DNA from 2 places in the Janthinobacterium sp. NKUCC06_STL genome. Region 1 is predicted to be linked to the other one. Evidence: predicted binding sites of a transcription regulator. Region 1 holds the regulator's gene; the other holds the start of a gene.
What was found. The regulator LexA, encoded in region 1, represses DNA repair genes until DNA is damaged. The targets are predictions, from matches to a motif close to ACTGTATNNNNATACAGT.
Positions count from the first base shown of each region.

Region 1 (6,952 bases):
CATCGGCGCCGTGGTGCAATCCTTGCTGCGCGCCGGCGACCATGTCGTGTCGTCGGCCTTTTTGTTTGGCAACACCAACAGCCTGTGGCAAACGGTGACGGGGCAGGGTATCGCTGTGGCGTTTGTCGACGCCACCGATGTCGCCAATGTCGCGGCCGCCATCACGCCGGCCACGCGCATCGTCTTTGTGGAAACCATCGCCAATCCGCGCACGCAGATCGCCGACCTGAAAAAAATCGGTGACTTGTGCCGCGAGAAGGGCATTTTGTACATCGTCGACAACACTATGACGACGCCTTACCTGTTCCGCCCGAAAGCCGTGGGCGCGGGACTGGTGGTTAATGCCTTGACGAAATCGATTGGCGGCCACGGCAATGCCTTGGGCGGCAGCTTGACGGACACGGGCGTGTTCGACTGGACGCAGTATCCGAACATCTTCGAGAACTACAAGAAGGCGGCGCCGGCCCAGTGGGGTATCGCGCAAATCCGCGCCAAGGCCTTGCGCGACTTCGGCGCTTCGCTGGGACCGGAAGTGGCGCACCATATCGCCGTCGGCGCGGAAACCATGGCCTTGCGCATGGACCGCACTTGCTCGAACGCCCTGGCGCTGGCCACCATGCTTGCCGCCGACCCACGCGTGGCGGCCGTGCATTACCCGGGCTTGCCATCGCACCCGCAGCACGCGTTGGCGACGGACTTGTTCCGCAGCTATGGTTCGCTGTTCAGCTTTGAGCTGAAGGATGGCATCGACTGCTTCGATTTCCTCAATCGTTTGAATTTGGCTATTCCAGCGAGCAACCTCGGCGACACGCGCACCCTCGTCATTCCCGTCGCCCACACGATTTTCTATGAGATGGGTGCCGAGCGCCGCGCCAGCATGGGCATCGCCGAATCGCTGATCCGCGTGTCAGTCGGTATCGAGGATGAAGCAGACTTATTGGAAGATTTCAGCAACGCGCTGGATGCATAAGCAGCCGCGTATGTAAAAAGGGCCGCGACAGTGATGCTGTCGCGGCCCTTTTTTTTTGCACATAAAGTTTAATGCCAGCTGCGCATCAGTCCGACCGCCAAGCCTTCCAGTGCAAACTCGTCTTCCGGCGACACGGTGATCACCTTGAAGTCCGGGTTTTCCGGCAGCAGTTCGATGACGGAGCCCGTTTTCTTGTAGCGCTTGACGGTGACTTCGTCGCCGATGCGGGCGACGACGATCTGGCCGTTCTTGGCGCTGTCGACCTTTTTCACGGCCAATAAATCGCCATCCATGATGCCGGCGTCGCGCATGGACCAGCCGCGCACCTTCAGCAGGAAGTCGGGCTTGGCCGAGAACAGGGCCGGGTCGACGTTGTAGCTCGCTTCCAGGTTTTCCTGCGCCAGGATGGGCGAGCCTGCCGCCACCCGGCCGATCAGGGGCAGCGACATCAGCAGCGCTGCCGGCACTTTCGATGGCGCCGCTTCGGCGGCCGCGCCGATCAGGCGGATGCCGCGCGAGGTGCCGGGCGAAATCTCGATCGCCCCCTTGCGGGCCAGGGCCTGCAAATGCTCTTCGGCCGCGTTGGCCGATTTGAAACCCAGTTCATTGGCGATTTCGGCACGGGTGGGAGGAAAGCCCGTGTTTTCAATCGCGTCCTTGATCAGGTTCAGGATTTGTTCTTGTCGTGCTGTCAGCTTGATCATGAGCGGTGGGTGCATACTAAAATGCTGTCTATATGAACAGTCTGTATTTTTGTACAGTATCGTCCACTATGCAAGGGGATTTCCGTGTTTTCGGCGAATTTCGCAAGAAATAGTCGGCCATGGGCGGAAAGCACGCTGGCGCACGGTCTTTTCGGACGCTGATGGAAGGAATGATTGAAACGTTTGCAAAAGGCGGTTATAATCTTCGGCTGACCTTCCCACACCCGTCTTGACGCCGGGGTGGGCGATTATCAATCCGACCTGAAGGAGTTTGCATGCGTCATTATGAAATAGTCTTTATCGTCCATCCGGACCAAAGCGAGCAAGTGCCCGCGATGATCGAACGCTACAAAGCCAGCGTAACCACCCGCGGCGGTTCGGTTCACCGCGTGGAAGATTGGGGCCGCCGTCAAATGGCTTACTCGATCCAAAAGCTGCCTAAAGCACACTACATCTGCCTGAACATCGAATGCGACAACGAGACCCTGGTCGAGTTGGAAACAGCATTCAAATTCAATGATGCCGTGTTGCGTCACCTGACCGTTAAAATGAAGAAAGCTGAAACAGCTCCTTCGCCGATGATGAAATCGGTACAACGCGAAGACGCGGCCAAAAGCCACCGCACCGAAGCACCAGCAGCCGCTCCAGCCGCAGCAGCAGCTTAATTCTTGACCAGGATCGTGCGCTGAACCAGCTACAAGTCACCGCCATCATTGCCGAGCGCGAAATATTGCGCTATACCCCGGCAGGGCTGCCGATTGTGAATGCAGTATTGCAACACAGTTCGCAGCAGATGGAAGCAGGGATTGCCCGTTTGACCGAGTTTGATGTTGCCGCGCTAGCCGCTGGCGAAATCTCAGGCCGGTTCAGCCAGGCAAGCTTGGGCGGGGTGTATCAGTTCACGGGTTTCCTGGCCAGGAAGAGCCGCAACAGCAAGAGTTTGGTGTTTCACATCATTGATTTTAGTGCAGTCAATTCTGACTAGCGCATTTTAGATACAGGAGCCTGACATGGCATTCGGTAAAAAGTTCGACAAAAATAAGCTCAAGCTTAAAGAAAAACGCAAACAGCAAAACCCGTTGTTCAAACGCAAGAAGTTCTGCCGCTTCACCGCAGCTCACGTTGAGCAAGTCGACTACAAAGACGTCGACACGCTGAAAGACTTCGTCCAAGAAAACGGCAAGATCATGCCAGCACGCCTGACCGGTACCAAAGCGCACTACCAGCGCCAAGTTGACACCGCAATCAAGCGCGCTCGCTTCCTCGCGCTGCTGCCATACACCGATCTGCACCACGCTTAATCGGTCAGATATTCCTGGAGAAGAACTATGCAAATCATTCTGTTAGAAAAAGTTGTTAACGTCGGTAACCTCGGCGAAGTCGTCAAAGTCAAAGACGGTTACGCACGTAACTTCCTGATCCCGCAACGCCTGGCACGTCGTGCTACGGCAACCGCTGTGGCTGAATTCGAAGTCAAGCGCGCCGAACTGGAAAAAGCTGCTGCCGCCAAACTGGCCGCATCGCAAGCCCAGGGCGAAAAACTGAGCGGTCTGACCGTTCAAGTTGCTCAAAAAGCTGGTGTTGATGGCCGTCTGTTCGGTTCCGTCACCAACTTCGACATCGCTGAAGCGCTGACCAAGCAAGGTTTTGCTGTTGAAAAAGCACAAATCCGCATGCCTACCGGCCCGCTGAAGATCGTTGGCGAGCACAACGTTTCGGTTGCTCTGCACACCGACGTGGTCGTGGAAGTTGTTATCGCTGTCGTTCCAGACGCGAACGCGTAATTGTCTGCGGGCCTGGCCCGCAAGCATTGCCGCACTATGAAAAGCCGGGTTCGCCCGGCTTTTTTGTGGCCTTTTTTTCGCTCAATTTCAGCCCTTTATTTTTGCCAGCACGCCGAAGCGGGTATAATTCGCGCCATGAACGCCCCCTCTGATCCGCAACTGGATTCCCTCCGTATTCCGCCGCATTCGATCGAAGCAGAACAATCCGTTATCGGTGGTCTGCTGCGCGACAATGCCGCATATGACCGCATCGCCGACTTCATGCATGCGGAGGATTTCTATCGCTATGACCATCGCATCATCTTCGAGCAAATCGTCAAGATGGTTAACGCTTCCAAGCCAGCCGATGTCATTACTGTTTTTGAAACCCTGACCCAGCTCGGCAAGGCCGATGATGTGGGCGGACTCGCTTACCTGAACGCCATGGCGCAAAACACGCCATCGGCCGCGAACATCCGGCGCTACGCCGAGATCGTGCGCGACCGCGGCGTGCTGCGCAAACTCATCACCGTCGCCGACGATATCTCCGGCACGGCCTTCAGCCCGCAAGGCAAGGAAGTCAAGCAGATGCTTGACGAGGCCGAATCGAAGATTTTCGCCATCGCGGAAGAAGGCGCGCGCGGCGCCCAGGGCTGGACCGCCATCCAGCCCCTGCTGACGCAGGTGGTCGAGCGCATCGATGAGCTGTACAGCCGCGACAACCAGAGTGAAATCACGGGCGTGCCCACCGGTTTCATCGACCTCGACCGCATGACCTCCGGTCTGCAGCCGGGCGATCTGGTGATCGTGGCGGGCCGTCCATCGATGGGCAAGACGGCGTTTTCCGTCAATATCGGCGAAAACGTGGCCATCGACAGCGGCTTGCCCGTGGCCGTGTTCTCGATGGAGATGGGCGGCGCCCAGCTGGCCATGCGTATGCTCGGCTCCGTCGGACAGCTCGACCAGCACCGCCTGCGTACTGGCCGCCTGAACGACGAAGACTGGCCGCGCCTGACGAATGCGATCCAGAAGATGAACGACGCGCAGTTGTACATCGATGAAACGCCGGCGCTCAATTCCATCGAATTGCGCGCCCGCTCGCGCCGTCTGTCGCGTCAATGCGGCAAGCTGGGCCTGATCATCGTCGATTACTTGCAGCTGATGTCGGCCAATACGCCGGGCGACAACCGCGCCACGGAGATTTCCGAGATTTCGCGGGGCTTGAAAGGCCTGGCGAAAGAACTCGGTTGCCCCGTGATCGCGCTGTCCCAGCTGAACCGCTCACTGGAACAACGCCCGAACAAACGTCCTGTCATGTCCGACTTGCGCGAATCGGGCGCTATTGAGCAGGATGCCGACGTGATCCTGTTCATTTACCGCGACGAGGTGTATAACCCCGACTCGCCAGACAAGGGAACGGCCGAAATCATCATCGGTAAACAACGTAACGGTCCAATCGGCAGCATCCGCCTCACCTTCATGGGGCAGTACACCAAATTTGGCAATTACAGTGGTGGCCTGGCGCTTTACCAAGGCGACTAACACAGCAGCACTGATATTCCATTGGCCGCCCCCTCATACGGGGCGGCTTTCTGTAGTAAATAACACGACTCAATGCTTAACGGAGAATGACATGTTTGGACGCTTGATGCCCACTGAGGGCAAGTTTTTTGAATTGTTTAACCAGCACGCGGAACTGTGCGTCAAGGGCGCGAAAGAGATGCTCGGCCTGATGACCAATTTCGACGACCTGGAAAACCGCGTACATGCGATCGAAAGCATCGAGAAACAGGCGGACAAAGTCACCTACGCCACCGTGGAAATGCTGCACAAGACCTTCATCACGCCGATCGACCGCGATGACATCCACCAGCTGATCACGCGCCAGGACGACATCCTCGACCTGCTGGAAGATGCGGCGCAAACCGTCTCGCTGTACGACCTGAAAGCCGTCACGCCGGAAGCCAAGCGCCTGGCCGAACTGGTGCTGGCCTGTACCGAAAAAGTGCGCGACGCCGTCGCCATGCTGCACAACATGGACAACTCGCGCAAGATCGTCGCCATCTGCGAAGAGATCGACCGCCTGGAATCGGACGCCGACCACGTGATGCGCGCCGCCATGTCCAAGCTGTTCCGCGACGAGCCGGACGTGCGCAACCTGATCAAGCTGAAAGCGATCTACGAAATTCTGGAAACCGTGACCGACCGTTGCGAAGATGTGTCCAATATTATCGAAGGCATCATCGTCGAAAACGCGTAAGCGTTGGGCCTGTCCTGAACCAGAATCAGAAAAGAAACTACAATGACCATACAAATCAGCATCTACGTGCTAGGCCTGTTGATCGTCCTCGCGCTGCTGTTTGACTTCATGAACGGCTTCCATGATGCCGCCAACGCGATCGCCACGGTGGTCTCGACGGGCGTATTGAAACCGCAGACCGCGGTTGCCATGGCCGCCACGTTCAACTTCGTCGCCATCTTCGTGTTCCACCAGCTGACCGTGGCCGCCACGGTGGGCAAAGGAACCATCGATCCGGCCGTGATCGACCAGTACGTGATCTTCGGCGCGCTGATGGGCGCCATCTTCTGGAATTTGTTTACCTGGTACTACGGCATTCCTTCGTCGTCCTCGCACGCGCTGATCGGCGGCCTGGTGGGCGCCGCTGTCGCCAAGTCCGGCACGGGCGCGCTGGTCGCCGCCGGCCTGTGGAAAACCGTCGCCTTCATCGTCATCGCACCGGTACTGGGCTTCGTGTTCGGCTCCATCATGATGCTGCTCGTGTCGTGGATATTCGTGCGTTCGACGCCGCGCAAGGTCGACAAGTGGTTCCGCCGTTTGCAGCTGGTCTCGGCGGCCGCCTACAGCCTGGGCCACGGCGGCAACGATGCGCAAAAAACCATCGGCATCATCTGGATGCTGCTGATCGCCGCCGGTTATTCCAGCGCGGCCGATGCCATGCCGCCGATGTGGGTCATCATCTCGTGCTACACGGCCATCAGCTTCGGCACCCTGTTCGGCGGATGGCGCATCGTCAAGACCATGGGCCAGAAGATCACCAAGCTCAAACCGGTGGGCGGCTTCTGCGCCGAAACGGGCGGCGCGATCACCCTGTTCGTCTCGACGGCGCTGGGCATTCCCGTGTCGACCACGCACACCATCACGGGCGCCATCGTCGGCGTCGGCTCGTCGCAAAAAATGTCGGCCGTGCGCTGGGGCGTGGCGGGCAATATCGTCTGGGCCTGGATCTTCACGATTCCTGCGTCCGCGTTTGTTGCCGCAGTCGCCTGGTGGATTGGCCACCACATCATGTGATGGATAGCCAACGCCAGTAAAAAGGGAGCCTTGCGGCTCCCTTTTTTTATGCGCCGGCCAGTTCCACCGTCAGCCCCTCGCAGGCGAGGAACACCTGCAAGCCGGCCAGGCGGCTCGCATAGCGGCCCATCACGTCGGCAAACACGGCTTCGAGCTGCTCGTCGCTGCGGGTCGGTTCGTGGTGGGTGCAGTACAGGCGCCG
Region 1 covers NZ_JAHKQY010000001.1:767,833-774,784, reverse strand. Annotated here, with positions in the region: gene KO539_RS03500 (cystathionine gamma-synthase family protein) at 1-970, shown strand, start outside; gene lexA (transcriptional repressor LexA) at 1,039-1,674, opposite strand; gene rpsF (30S ribosomal protein S6) at 1,950-2,339, shown strand; gene priB (primosomal replication protein N) at 2,360-2,659, shown strand; gene rpsR (30S ribosomal protein S18) at 2,685-2,975, shown strand; gene rplI (50S ribosomal protein L9) at 3,003-3,458, shown strand; gene KO539_RS03470 (replicative DNA helicase) at 3,594-4,979, shown strand; gene KO539_RS03465 (DUF47 domain-containing protein) at 5,071-5,697, shown strand; gene KO539_RS03460 (inorganic phosphate transporter) at 5,740-6,750, shown strand; gene KO539_RS03455 (MBL fold metallo-hydrolase) at 6,797-6,952, opposite strand, start outside.

Region 2 (6,952 bases), on a different contig from region 1:
CCCGCGACCCCCGACGTGACAGGCCGGTATTCTAACCAACTGAACTACCACTCCAAGCTCGTATGATCTGTGTTGCTGATCCATGAAGCACTGGATAATTTTCTGTATTGGTGGTGGGTGCTGAGAGGCTCGAACTCCCGACCTACGCCTTGTAAGGGCGCCGCTCTACCAACTGAGCTAAGCACCCGCATACCCAGAAAACTATCCCGACGTTTGTCACCACGTCTGGAAGAGGCACTATTATAGGGGGCGCTTTCGTGCTTGTGCAACTATTCTTATGGGATAAAAGCATTTTTTTGCTGAAAAACGCAAAAATGTTCAGGCGAGGGGGGATTGGCGTGTTTTTGGCTGCTGAAATGGGAAAAGCCCTTCGGTTCAGAGAACCAAAGGGCTTTTCTTTTATTGGCGGAGCGGACGGGACTCGAACCCGCGACCCCCGACGTGACAGGCCGGTATTCTAACCAACTGAACTACCACTCCAAGCTCGTATGATCTGTGTTGCTGATCCATGAAGCACTGGACAGTTTTCTGATTTGGTGGGTGCTGAGAGGCTCGAACTCCCGACCTACGCCTTGTAAGGGCGCCGCTCTACCAACTGAGCTAAGCACCCGTTGCTTGTCTCAGAAAACCATCCCGACGTTTGTCACCACGTCTGGAAGAGGCGCTATTATAGGACGGCTAAAATCCTTCTGCAAGCGCTTTTTTCACTTTACTCCGTGATATTCCACTGCGACAGCATCCACGCCATATTGAATGCGTTTTCGGCAATCGCGTTATAGCGGCCCGAGGCACCGCCGTGGCCGGCACCCATATTCGTTTTCAACAGCAGGGGATTGCCGTCCGTTTTATACGCGCGCAGCTTGGCCACGTATTTTGCCGGCTCCCAGTACATGACCTGGCTGTCGTTCAGGCCCGTCGTGACCAGCATGGCCGGGTAATTCTTGCGCGCAATGTTGTCGTAAGGCGAGTAGCTGAGCATGTAGTCGTAGGCGGCCTTCTGGTTCGGGTCGCCCCATTCCAGATATTCTCCCGTGGTCAGCGGCAGGCTGGCGTCCATCATGGTGTTCATCACGTCGACGAACGGCACGGCCGCGTGCACGGCGTGGAACAGCTCGGGGCGCATGTTGACGACGGCGCCCATCAGCAAGCCGCCGGCGCTGCCACCTTGGATGATCAGGCGGTTCGGGCTGGTCCATTTTTCGCGCACCAGGTAGTCGGCGCTGTCGATGAAGTCATTGAAGGTATTTTTCTTCTTCATCAGCATGCCGTCTTCATGCCACGCTTCACCCATGTCGGTGCCGCCGCGGATATGCGCCTGCGCATAGATGACGCCCCGCTCCAGCAGGCTGATGCGGCTGATGGAAAAACTGGCTTCCGTCGAGATGCCATACGAGCCATACGAGTACAGCAGCAGCGGCGCGGAACCGTCGAGTTTCACGCCTTTCTTGTAGACGACCCACAGCGGCACTTGCACACCATCGCGCGCTTTGACCCACAGGCGCTGCGTCGTGTAGCGGCTGCCGTCAAAGCCGCCGACGATTTCCTGCTGCTTGAGCACCGTGCGCTTGCCATCTTGCATGTTGACGTCGATGACGGTGGGCGGCGTGACTGGCGACTGGTAAGACATGCGAAATTGTGTGGCGGAAAACTCGGGCGTGCCGGCCGCCGTGGCCAGGTAGACGGGGTCGTCGAACTGCACCGTCTTCCAATTCTTTTGCGCAAAATCAAGGATGCGGGCGCGGTTCAGGGCGCGCGTCTTTTCCATCACCACCAGGTAGCCCTGGAACACGTCGATGGACTGGATCACGGCATCCTTGTTGTGCGGCACGACGCTCTTCCAGTTCTTCGGCTGCGGGGCAGCCACCGGCGCGCTGACGACACGGAAATTCTTCGCCTCCTTGTTGGTCAGAATATACAGCTGGCCGTCGCGGTGTTCGATGCCGTAGCGGTGGCCTTTTTCGCGTTTTAGCACGGACTGGAAGCTGCCTTGCGACTTGCTCGTTGGCAGCAGCAGCACTTCGCTGGTATCCGTGCTGCCCGAGGTGAGCACGAAGAATTGCTTGTCGCGCGTGCGGCCCACGTTGATGGCGAACTGTTCCACCGGCTCGTGGTAGACCTGTTGCGGCGCACCGCCCAGGGCCAGGCGGAACAATCGATCCGAGCGCTTGGTGGTGGCGTCTTCCTGCGCCAGCATCAGGGTGGCGTTGTCGGCCGCCCAGGCCAGCGACGTGACTCTCGGCATGCTGTCGCCCAGCAATTTGCCCGTTTTCAAATCCTTGACATGCAGCTCGTACTGGCGGAAACCCGTCGTGTCGGTGGTGTAGGCCAGCAACTGTTCATTCGGGCTGACGCTGAAGGCGCGCACGGCAAAGAATTTGTGGCCTTCGGCTAATTGATTCTGGTCCAGCAAGATTTCTTCAGCCGCCTGCGCATCGTAGGCGCCGCTGGCGCCGACGGGGCGGCGGCAATGGATCGGGTATTGCTTGCCCGCTTCCACGCGCGTGTAATAGTAGAAATTGCCCTGGCGCGCGGGCACGGACAGGTCCACTTCCTGCATGCGGCCCTTGATTTCCGCATACACCTTGTCGGCCAGCGGCTGGATCGGGGCGGTCACGGCCGCCGTGTAGGCGTTTTCCGCATTCAGGTAGTCGATGACGGCAGGATCGGTTTTCTTTTGCAGCCAGCGGTAGTCGTCCGTGACGACCGTGCCGTGGCGTGTCTCCTGCCAGGCCGTTTTGGCGGCGACCGGTGCGCTGGCGGCTATGGTGGTGGTGTCGGCCAGCGCGGATGGCGCCAAGGTGGACAGCAGCAGGGCCGGCAGGATGGATGAGCAGACGGCCAGTCGGCGTAAGACGTGAGGTACTGTGGACAAGGCAACTCCCTAGGTTTCGTTGTTGTGCAGCGATTCTATTCTTGCTAAATAGAAAAGCCAATCATGATTTCAATCAATACCGTCCCGCCGCTTGCGTCCACTGGCATTTGCAGCGATACTGTATATAATTACAGTATCCGACAGCATCCCGCCGCGAGGTGTCCTTGACCGCATCTGCCCCTACATTGCCTGAATCCCGCCGCTGGATAGCCCACCTGGACATGGACGCCTTCTTCGCCTCCGTGGAACTGTTGAAATATCCGGAATTGCGCGGCGAAGCCGTCGTCATCGGTGGCGGGCGCCTGCAGCAGCCCGTGCTGCAGGAAGATGGCACGCGGCAATTTGCGCGCATGCGCGACTACGTGGGGCGCGGCGTCGTCACCACCTCGACTTATGCGGCGCGTGCGTTTGGCGTGTTTTCCGCCATGGGCATCATGAAGGCGGCGAAACTGGCGCCCGACAGCATCCTGCTGCCGGCCGATTTCGAGGCTTACCGCGACTATTCGGCCCGTTTCAAGCAGGCCGTGGCCCAGTTGTGCCCCATCATCCAGAACGTGGGCATCGATGAAATCTATGTCGATCTGACCGACTATGGCGAGCAGGCGCCGGCCATGGCGGCGCGCCTGAAGGCGGCCGTGTCCGAGGCGACGGGTCTGTCGTGCTCGATCGGCCTGGCGCCCAACAAATTGCTGGCGAAAATCTGTTCCGACCTGGAAAAGCCGGACGGCCTCACCATTTTGTCGCCCGAAGATATCGCCACGCGCGTGTGGCCCTTGCCGGCGAAAAAGATCAACGGCATCGGCCCGAAGGCGACGGCCAAGCTGGAAGCCTTGGGCATTGTCACCATCGGCGAGCTGGCGCAGGCCGACATGGCCATGCTGCGCACGCAGTTTGGCGACCTGTACACGGGTTGGCTGCGCCAGGCGGCGCTGGGCATCGATGAGCGTCCCGTGCAGACGAGCCGGGAAACCAAGTCCGTCAGCCGCGAAACGACGTTCGAGCGCGACTTGCAGGTGGTGCGCGACCGCGCCACCCTGTCGGAAAAGTTGGAAAGCCTGTGCACGCGCGTGGCAGGCGACCTGGATAAACAGTCGCTGGCGGGGCGCACGGTGGGCATCAAGCTGCGCTTCGAGGACTTCAGCACCGTCACGCGCGACATCACCTTGCCCAGCGCCACGGCAGACGCCGCCGCCATCCTGCGCGCCAGCCGCGATTGCTTGCGGCGCGTGCCATTTGAAAAGAAAATCCGCCTGCTGGGCGTGCGCATCTCGACCTTGTCCGATCCGGCCATCGTGACGCGGCAGGCGCCAGCCCAGGCGGAGCTGTTTCCCGCCCTGTAGCGGCATTCCCCACGCATCAACAACACCGCGCCAGTCCGCGCTTTTGACGGCATTCCCGTGTCGAAAGTGTAGAATGGCGTTCCCCTGGCACTACTGAAACAAACGGAAGACAAAAACTATGTGGTTCAAGAATCTTCAGATTTACCGCCTGCCCGCACCATGGGCCTATACGCCAGAACAACTGGAAGAGGCCTTGTCCTCGAACAAATTTACGCCGGCGACCAGCATGGATCTGATGCGCCAGGGCTGGGATACGCCACGCCCGAACGGCGGCCTGGTCCATGTGGTCAACAAGCAGATGCTGATCCTGCTGGGCACGGAAAAGAAACTCTTGCCAGCGACCGTCATCAACCAGGTGGCCAAGGCCCGCGCTGCCGAGATGGAAGAAGCGCAAGGCTTTGCGCCTGGTAAAAAGGCCATGAAGGAATTGAAGGAACGCGTGGCCGACGAGTTGCTGCCGCGCGCCTTCAGCATCCGCAGCAACGTCTGGACGTGGATCGACCCCGTCAATGGCTGGCTGGTGGTCGATGCCGCCAGTCCGGCAAAAGCCGATGAAGTCATCAAGCTGCTGTTGAAAGCCGTCGACAAACTGCCGCTGGAAAGCCTGCGCGTGCAGCGCTCGCCCGTGGCGGTGATGACGGAATGGCTGCAAGCGGACGATGCGCCGGCCGGCTTCACGGTCGACATGGACACGGAATTGCGCGCCACGGGCGAAAGCAAGGCCACCGTGCGCTACGTGCGCCACACCCTGGAAGCGGACGACGTGCGCCGCCACATCGCGGCCGGCAAGCAGTGCACGCGCCTGGCCATGACGTGGAACGACAAGATTTCGTTCGTGCTGACGGAGTCCCTGGCCATCAAGAGCGTCAAGCCGCTGGACGTGATCAAGGAAACGGAATCGAGCACGAAGAACGACGAAGAGCGTTTCGACGGCGACGTGATGCTGATGACGGGCGAATTGAGCAAGCTGATGGCCGACGTGGTCGAAGCCCTCGGTGGCGAAGCGACTGCATAAGTGTAGTCATGCCGGTACGGAAAAGGAGCTGCGGCTCCTTTTTTTTCGTCCCTTGCCTGGCACGGCGATCTTTGGACGAAAAAAAGGGCCTTGCGTTTGCAAGGCCCTTGGTCGGCTCAGCCTAGGTTGACGAGGTCAACTTAGAACTTGTACTGGGCCGTGAAGTAGAGCGAACGCATCATTGGATCGGCGTAGCGTGGATCGTAGCCAACCTGGTGACCACGCGAGCTGCGCAGCGACAGCGGCGGTTCGCGGTCAAACAGGTTTTTGATACCTGCGCGCAAGGTCACTGCTTTGCTGTACGCATAGCGGCCCTGGAAGTCAACCGTCGTGTACGAAGGCACGTGCAGACGGATATTTTCCTTCGTGCTGGTGGCCAGGTTTACCACTTCGGCCGAAGCGTCGGTATAGCCATTACGGTAGCTCACGACGACAGTGTTGGTCAGCTTGCCCGATTCCAGGCTCATGTTGAGCTTCATCAGGTTACGGAACGTCACGGCATCGGAAATGCCGTAGAAGTTCATGTTGTTGGTCCACTGATCCTTGGTGCCTGGTACGGTGTAGTCGGCCTTGAGCATATGGGTGCCGCTCAGGTTAGCCGTGAAGTTACCGAAATCAAACTTCTTACGTGCCGTCATGTCCCAGTCGATACCGCGGTTGTGTGTCTGGCCGATGTTCATCGACAGCGACTTGAACGCAAAGTACGGCTTGCCGGTCGTCGGTTCGATATAGGTGCCGAACAGGTCGCGGTACATGCCTGGGTTGTTGAATGCCTGCGTTTCGCTCACGGCTGAAACCGCGTCGGTGATTTTTACGTCCCACAGATCGGCGCCGAACGAGAATGCCGAGCTAGGCTCGATACGGAAACCGACGGTGAACTGTTTCGATTTTTCCGGCTTCAGGTTTTCGTTACCGCCAGCCATTTTATTGTACTGGGTGTTAGGCGCACGGCACAGTGCATCGCCTGGGAATGGGCAATTCCAGTTAGCACCGGTAAAGCCGTTGTTGACCAGAGGCTGACCAATGCTCAGCATGTCCGGGGCCTTGAAGCCCGTGCCGTAGGAGCCGCGCAGCAGCACTTGCTGTATTGGCTGCCAGCGTGCCGTGACCTTGTAGGTATTGGCATTGGCGTCTTTGCCGATGGTTTTGTTGATGACGCCATTGTCGATCGCCGATACGGAGTCATAGCGGCCAGCCAGGCTGACTTCCACCGTTTTGGTGATCGGTGCCAGCAATTCGGCGAAGACACCGTAGGTTGAACGGCTCAGGTCGTAACGTGGCGAGGTGTTGAAGCCGTAGATGGTGCTGGTGTTTGCACCTGCGTCTGGCGTCTGGCCGTAGTTGTACTCGCGGTAGTCGGCGCCGATGCCGATGTTGGCTTTGCCGCCTGGCAAGGTGAACAGTTCACGGGAGCCGTGCGCATCGATGCCGCGCATGGTGGTCGATGCCGTACGGATCGAGCCGTTGAATTGCGAATTGTTGATCAACGTTTGCATTTCCGACGATGGAGTGCCGGCCGGCAGGAACGGGTCGAACGACGGATTTTTCAGCAGGGCCTTCATATCGGCCGTTTTCGCATAGCCACCGACGTAGCGTTCGTTGATGGCATTTTGCGACCAGGTCAGGCCCGCATCAATGTTCCACGCGCCAATTTCGCCTTCGACGCCGATGACGAAGTGCTTGGTCTCGGTGATGGTGTTGGAGTCGCGGGTACCCCAGTCGCTC
Region 2 covers NZ_JAHKQY010000009.1:126,657-133,608, forward strand. Annotated here, with positions in the region: tRNA gene KO539_RS23575 (tRNA-Asp) at 1-54, opposite strand, end outside; tRNA gene KO539_RS23580 (tRNA-Val) at 112-187, opposite strand; tRNA gene KO539_RS23585 (tRNA-Asp) at 404-480, opposite strand; tRNA gene KO539_RS23590 (tRNA-Val) at 535-610, opposite strand; gene KO539_RS23595 (S9 family peptidase) at 710-2,872, opposite strand; gene dinB (DNA polymerase IV) at 3,058-4,212, shown strand; gene KO539_RS23605 (recombination-associated protein RdgC) at 4,331-5,227, shown strand; gene KO539_RS23610 (TonB-dependent receptor) at 5,368-6,952, opposite strand, start outside.
Region 2: the regulator LexA is predicted to act here: its motif matches at 2,990-3,007, upstream of dinB (DNA polymerase IV).